One region of the Exiguobacterium sp. s125 genome, then DNA from elsewhere that is predicted to be linked to it. Evidence: a T-box and tRNA genes for the amino acid it is inferred to sense, from the RefSeq annotation. Region 1 holds a T-box; the other holds one or more tRNA genes.
The links. The T-box of region 1 lies ahead of ileS (isoleucine--tRNA ligase). A T-box ahead of a tRNA ligase gene usually reads a tRNA of that ligase, here a tRNA-Ile.

Region 1 (3,423 bases):
AAATTGGGGAGCATCTCCGTCAAAATCGTGCGGTCATCGTTAATATGCAACGCATGTCAAAAGATCAATCACGGCAAATGATTAATTTTCTTTCAGGCGTCGTCTTTGCACTCGATGGTACGATTACGACAATCAGTCAAAACACGCTCCTCTGTGTGCCGAACAACGTCGAGCTCGCGGGTAGTATTTCAAATCTACTTGGAGAAGATGATATCAATCATAAGGGGTGGTAAACATGGATTCACAAGTTATGTACGCGATTGGGCGTACATTGAGCACGTTACTTCAATATTATAGCTATGTCATGATTGCTTATATTTTACTTTCATGGTTCCCGAACGCACGAGAGTCAAGATTCGGACAAGTATTAGCGATGTTAGTCGAACCGTTCCTCGCGCCTTTCCGACGGATCATCCCGCCCATCGGAGGTATGCTTGACATCTCACCAATCGTTGCCTTTTTAGTGTTGAACTTAGCACAGTCAGGCATTCGAGCAATCTTCTTCTAATGAGCGTCTATGATCACTATCGCGGACATGAGCGGGAGTTCGTCGATCTTGTCTTAAACTGGATCGATCATGTCGAAGCGACCTATACGTTTAAACTGACAGATTTTCTTGACCCACGCGAACAGCAAATCACACGTGAACTCGTCGGAACGAAATGTGCCCTCTTTTTTGAGGGCGGTTTCGAAGGGGCAGAGCGACAGCGGGCACTAATTGCGCCTGATTACTACGAACTTGATGCGAGCGACTTTGATATTGCCATCTATCGTATTCATTATCCTACAAAATTCGTTGAACTATCGCATCGACAAGTAACAGGTACGCTCTTAAACGTCGGTCTGAAACGCGGCAAGTTCGGTGACGTCGTCATTCAAGATCAAGTCGTTCAGTTCGCAGTCGCAGAAGACGTTGCTTCTTATATCGAAGTCAACGTCGAGCGGGCAGGGAAAACGAAAATTCGTTTATCTCGCGTCGAACTAGAAGACCAACTGAAGATCAAAGAACAGGAATGGCAAGAAGAACTTGGATTCGTCAGTTCGCTCCGCTTTGATACTGTCGTCAGCGAAGTGCTTGGTTTTTCGAGACAAAAAGCACAGAGTTTGATTAAACAAGGGGAAAGTAAAGTGAATTATAAAATCGTCGAAGATCCAAGCTTCATGCTTGAAGAAGGCGATTTGCTTTCGCTCCGTGGAACAGGCCGCGTCAAATTGACGGCTATTTTAGGGTCGACGAAACGCGACCGGATTAAATTACAGTACGGATTATTAAAAGGTTAAAAAATGCTGAGGAGGATTTCATCATGCCATTGACGCCACTTGATATTCATAATAAGGAATTTACACGTAAGTTTCGCGGCTATGACGAGGATGAGGTCAACGAATTTCTTGATCAAGTCATCAAGGATTTTGAAATGTTGTTGCGGGAAAACCGTCAACAGCAAGAAGTGATTCAAAACATGCAATCGCGTGTCGATTACTTCAGTTCGATGGAAGAGACGTTAAACAAGTCAATCATCGTTGCCCAAGAAGCAGGAGAAGAAGTCAAGGCCAATGCGACGAAAGAAGCAAGCTTGATTTTAAAACAAGCCGAGCGTGAAGCGGAACAACTGCAAGATTCCGCACAGCGTCGAGCGCAACGGACAGACTTTGAAGTCGAACAGATGCGTAAGAAAATCGAATTGTACCGTAATCGTTTTAAAGTCTTGATCGATGCGCAGATGGAGTTATTGGCAAGCCATGATTGGGACGCGTTTGATAGTTCGACCCGTGGTGCGCTTGACGAGATTCCGGCAGTTGCGTATAATGACGACGATGTCATATAACTTAAATCAATGACAAGGACACGTCTTAATCAGACTGCTGCAAGCGAATCGGGGACTGGTGTGAGCCCGAACAGTAAGTGAGAATGGATATCCCCTTCGAGTGTGAGACTGAACCATTAAGTAAGTCGCACCGATTCGCCCCCGTTATCGGGCTCTTAAGTGGTAGTTCGTACGGTTGAACTACTAGTAGGGTGGTACCGCGAGTTCAAGCCAAGCTCGTCCCTATACCAGGGATGTGTTTGGCTTTTTTTGTATGTTAAATTAAAAGAAGTGAGGGAATGCCAGATGGAGTACAAAGATACATTACTGATGATGAAAACTGAATTTCTAATGCGAGGTAACTTGCCGAAACGTGAGCCGGACATGCAGGCACGTTGGAACGAGATGAACTTATATCAAGCAGTTCAAGAAAAAAATGCTGGGAAACCAACCTTCATCCTTCATGATGGACCACCATACGCAAACGGTGATATCCACATGGGGCACGGATTAAACAAAGTCTTAAAAGATATCGTCGTCCGTTACAAATCGATGAATGGTTTCCGTTCACCGTACGTACCGGGTTGGGATACACACGGTTTACCGATTGAAACAGCGCTCCAAAAATCAGGTGTCGATCGGAAGACGATGTCGGTCGCTGAGTTCCGTGAGTTGTGTGCGAAATATGCGCTCGAACAAGTCGATCATCAGCGTGAACAGTTTAAGCGTTTAGGTGTTCTCGGTGATTATGATAATCCATACATCACGCTCCAACCGGAATTTGAAGCGGCGCAAATTCGCCTCTTCGGTGACATGGCGAACAAAGGCTATATCTATAAAGGAAAAAAACCAGTCTACTGGTCACCTTCTTCTGAGTCGGCACTGGCAGAAGCCGAAATCGAATACCATGATAAACGTTCTGCTGCCATCTATGTTGCGTTCCCTGTCTTAGAAGGAAATAACATCTTAGAGCCAACCGATCACTTCGTCATCTGGACGACGACGCCGTGGACGATTCCTGCAAACCTCGGAATCTCTGTCAGTGCGGAACTCACGTATGCCCGGATCGAGTACGAAGGAAAAGGTTATATCGTCGCAGAGGCGCTTGTTCCTGAAGTCATCGAGGCACTCGGATGGGAAGACGCGACAGTCGGTCGTGTCTTCAATGGAGCAGATTTCGAATACATGAAAGCCAAACACCCGCTCTATGACCGTGAATCACTCGTCATGCTCGGTGATCATGTTACGGCGGAAGCGACCGGCGTCGTGCATACGGCACCTGGACACGGGGAAGATGACTATCGCATCGGACAAGCATACGGACTCGATGTCCTCTGCCCGGTCGATGATAAAGGGGTCATGACGGCGGAAGCACCAGGATTCGAAGGCATGTTCTATGAAGATGCGAATAAAGAAGTCGGTCTTGCGTTAGAAAAAGCGGGCGCATTGTTGAAACTATCGTTCATCAAACACTCGTATCCGCACGACTGGCGGACGAAAAAACCGGTCATCTTCCGGGCAACACCACAATGGTTCGCGTCGATTAAAGACTTCCGTGCGGAAATCCTTGACGAAATCAAAGATGTGCAGTGGGTACCGGCATGGGGAGAAACACGTC
Region 2 (3,423 bases), on a different contig from region 1:
TTTGACATTTTCATGTCCCCCTTTATCCTATTTTCGGAACTTCAATACCTTTTAAGACTAGCAAAAATGACGGGTATAACGCAAGTAATGACCCTTACATTTTATTGTTCATCGCGTGGTGCGAATACAGAGACACCACCACCCGGAACAGGGAAAACACCAAATCCTTCTTCATCGATGACGACAGGCTCATCTTGGTGATTTGTGTAATCGAACCATTCTTCACCAGCACGATCTTCTCCGACGAACATCCGTTTTTCACACATGTCTGCATTTGACAATAGTACGGCACAACCCGAGTTCGGGAACTCTTCGACTCCGTGACGGACCCAACCGACACAGTGTGGATCATCGAGATAATCTTCTTGTTTCCCGTATGCTTTATGGTAGCGGGCGTACAGCAATGCATCGATCATCTCTTTTTTACCTTCGACTGGATGTGGTCCTTGTACACCGTAATAATCGCCGTAAAAGACACACGGATAACCGTCTTTACGAAGGAGAACGGATGCGTAAGCATGTTGTTTAAACCAATCATCGACCCACGACTCAAGCGATTCGCCTGGTTGCGAATCATGGTTGTCAACGAATGTAACAGCATTCGTCGGATGCGACTCAACAAGTGTATCTGCGAAGAGCATCGTCAAATCAAATTTTTTCCCCTGTTCTGATGCTTCGTGGAACTTATAATGAAGCGGAACATCGAATAAATCAATTGTATAGTCGACGCTATCTAAGAAGTGACGACAATCATCTAAGTCAGATTTCCAAAATTCACCGACCATATAAAAATCTTCTGGATTTTCACCCATCATTGATTTCGCGAATTCATTGACGAATTCGTAATTGATATGCTTGATTGCATCGAGTCGGAATCCTTGGCAATCGAGTGTATCCTTGAACCAATGCCCCCAGTCGATCATTTCCTTGCGGACTTCAGGATGATTGTAATCGATGTTCGCAAACATCAAGTAATCATAGTTCCCAAATTCGCTATCGACTTGGTTGTTCCAGTCTTTATTTTTTCCGGAAATTTTGAAGACGCCGGTTCTTTCTTCTCGCGCATCAAAATCCGTTCCGTTAAAGAATTCATGATTCCAAACAAAATCAGAATACTTCCCGTCACGTCCTGGGAAAGTAAATTTTGTCCATGCATCGATTTCGAATTCTTCTGAAATTTCTTTCGACCGATCTTCTGGGTTAACTTCGACGACATTAATCGTCTCCAGTTCATCTGCTGCCGCCTTATGGTTCATGACGACATCGGCATAAACAGCGATATCATTTTCATGTGCCACTTGAATTGCTTCAAGTAGTTCGTCTTTCGTCCCGTATTTCGTCCGAACTGTTCCTTTTTGATCGAACTCACCTAAATCATAAACATCGTATATCCCATACCCTGTGTCTTCATCTGATTGCCCCTTAGAAGCTGGTGGAATCCAAACAGATGTGATGCCTGCAGCACGAAGCTCCGGCGCTCTCTCTTTTAAACGTTGCCAATGCTTCCCATCATTTTCTACATGCCACTCGAAAAACTGCATCATTGTATGGTTACGTTCCATCTCTCTTCGCTCTCCCTCAATTACTATAGTATGAATATTATTACAATATCTTTAATATTCCCCAAGCGAACAAAAATAAACGCACACCCCTAAACAGGAGTGTGCGTTTCTTAAATGGACCCTGCAGGACTCGAACCTGCGACCGGACGGTTATGAGCCGTCAGCTCTAACCAGCTGAGCTAAGGGTCCTTAAGTAAATAGTAGCGGCGGAGGGAGTCGAACCCACGACCTCACGGGTATGAACCGTACGCTCTAGCCAGCTGAGCTACACCGCCATAATGAATTAAAACAACTACAATTAGATTAATGGAAAGCATCTAAAATGTCAATAAATTATTTCACAAAAATAAAGAGAGACTTCTTTACAGAAGTCCCTCCCGCTTATATTCATTTCATTCAAGCCGTTCCCGAACGTTGTTCGAGTACTAAATCTGTAATATTGACGGCGTGATCGCCAATCCGTTCGAGGTTCGATAACAGATCAACAAAAATCATACCCGCTTGACCTGTACACTCCCCGGCATTGACGCGTAAGACGTGGTGTTTACGGAATGAACGCTCGAGTGAATCGAGTTTCCCTTCTAATTCAAGGACTTGGCGTGCTAACGAAACATCATCACGTTCAACTGCTTTGATTGCCGTATCGACGATTTTTTGTGTTAGAACGTACATTTCATCCAACTCTTTTTTCGCTTTTGGCGTAAATTCAATCCGGTTGACGATTTGGAAGTCAACGAGTTCGATTACGTTTTCGACATGATCACCAATCCGTTCGAAGTCATTGACCGCATGCATTAAGAGCGAATGGTCATTCGATTCACGTTCAGAAAGATCGTTCGCCGCCACTTTGACAAGGTAGTTCGTGACTTCCGTGTTCAAATGGTTGATTGCATATTCAATCTGACCAGCGTCAGAAACATCTTTTTTATCATGGGATTGCGTGTAGCGATGTGCTTTACCGAGTGCTTCTTTCGAGAACTCACCCATCCGTAAGACTTCCATTTTTGCTTGGTTAAGCGCAAGTGAAGACGATTGATTCAAGATGTTTTGATCCAAATGACGTGGTTTTGAATCGACTGTCGTGTCTGTTCCCGGAACGACCTTTTTAACAAGCCATGCGATTTGTGCGATGAACCAACATTGAATCAATGTGTTGACGACATTGAACGTACCATGTGCAAAGGCAATTTGCATTTTCGGTTCAAGATTGAGTACACCTGTGATCCAAGCGATGAACGTCGAGAACAAAGGTAAGGCGACTAAGAAAATAATCGTACCGACGATATTGAAGATGACGTGTGCTGCTGCTGTCCGTTTTGCGGCAATCGATGCACCGAGTGCTGCGAGTACTGCCGTGATCGTTGTTCCGATATTATCCCCGAATAAAATCGGGAGGGCTGCTTTGATATCAATCATGCCACCAGAGTATAGCTCCTGCAAAATACCAATCGTCGCAGAGGACGACTGGACAAGGAACGTAAAGACCGTCCCGACGAACACACCGAGTAACGGATTATCTGACATCGAAATCGTCAGTTCACGGAACCACTCACTTGATTGAAGTGGTTTCATGCCGTCACCCATCAATGTCAAACCATAGAACAAGGCACCGAAACCGAAGAAGATTTGTCCGATGTATTGAATCCGTTCTTTATTGAAGAAGAAGATGAGAAACGCACCAAGCGCGATTGCAGGAAGGGCTGCTTCCTTGACGTTAAAGCCGATGATGAAGGCCGTGATCGTCGTTCCGATATTCGCCCCCATGACGACACCGATTGCTTGACGTAAATTCATCAGACCCGCGCTGACGAGTCCAACGACGATAACGGTCGTACCTGACGATGATTGAATCAAGACCGTG

Region 2: it has a tRNA-Ile gene. The T-box ahead of ileS (isoleucine--tRNA ligase) is inferred to sense a tRNA for this amino acid. The anticodon was not compared.

What each region holds. Positions count from the first base shown of each region.
Region 1 is NZ_JACSMI010000001.1:691,091-694,513, forward strand. It holds gene KNQ05_RS03345 (cell division protein SepF) at 1-233, shown strand, start outside; gene KNQ05_RS03350 (YggT family protein) at 236-508, shown strand; gene KNQ05_RS03355 (YlmH family RNA-binding protein) at 508-1,281, shown strand; gene KNQ05_RS03360 (DivIVA domain-containing protein) at 1,305-1,826, shown strand; T-box leader at 1,827-2,053, shown strand; gene ileS (isoleucine--tRNA ligase) at 2,112-3,423, shown strand, end outside.
Region 2 is NZ_JACSMI010000002.1:209,887-213,309, reverse strand. It holds gene KNQ05_RS08730 (superoxide dismutase) at 1-8, opposite strand, end outside; gene KNQ05_RS08725 (alpha-amylase) at 102-1,562, opposite strand; tRNA gene KNQ05_RS08720 (tRNA-Ile) at 1,678-1,751, opposite strand; tRNA gene KNQ05_RS08715 (tRNA-Met) at 1,764-1,837, opposite strand; gene KNQ05_RS08710 (Na/Pi cotransporter family protein) at 1,959-3,423, opposite strand, start outside.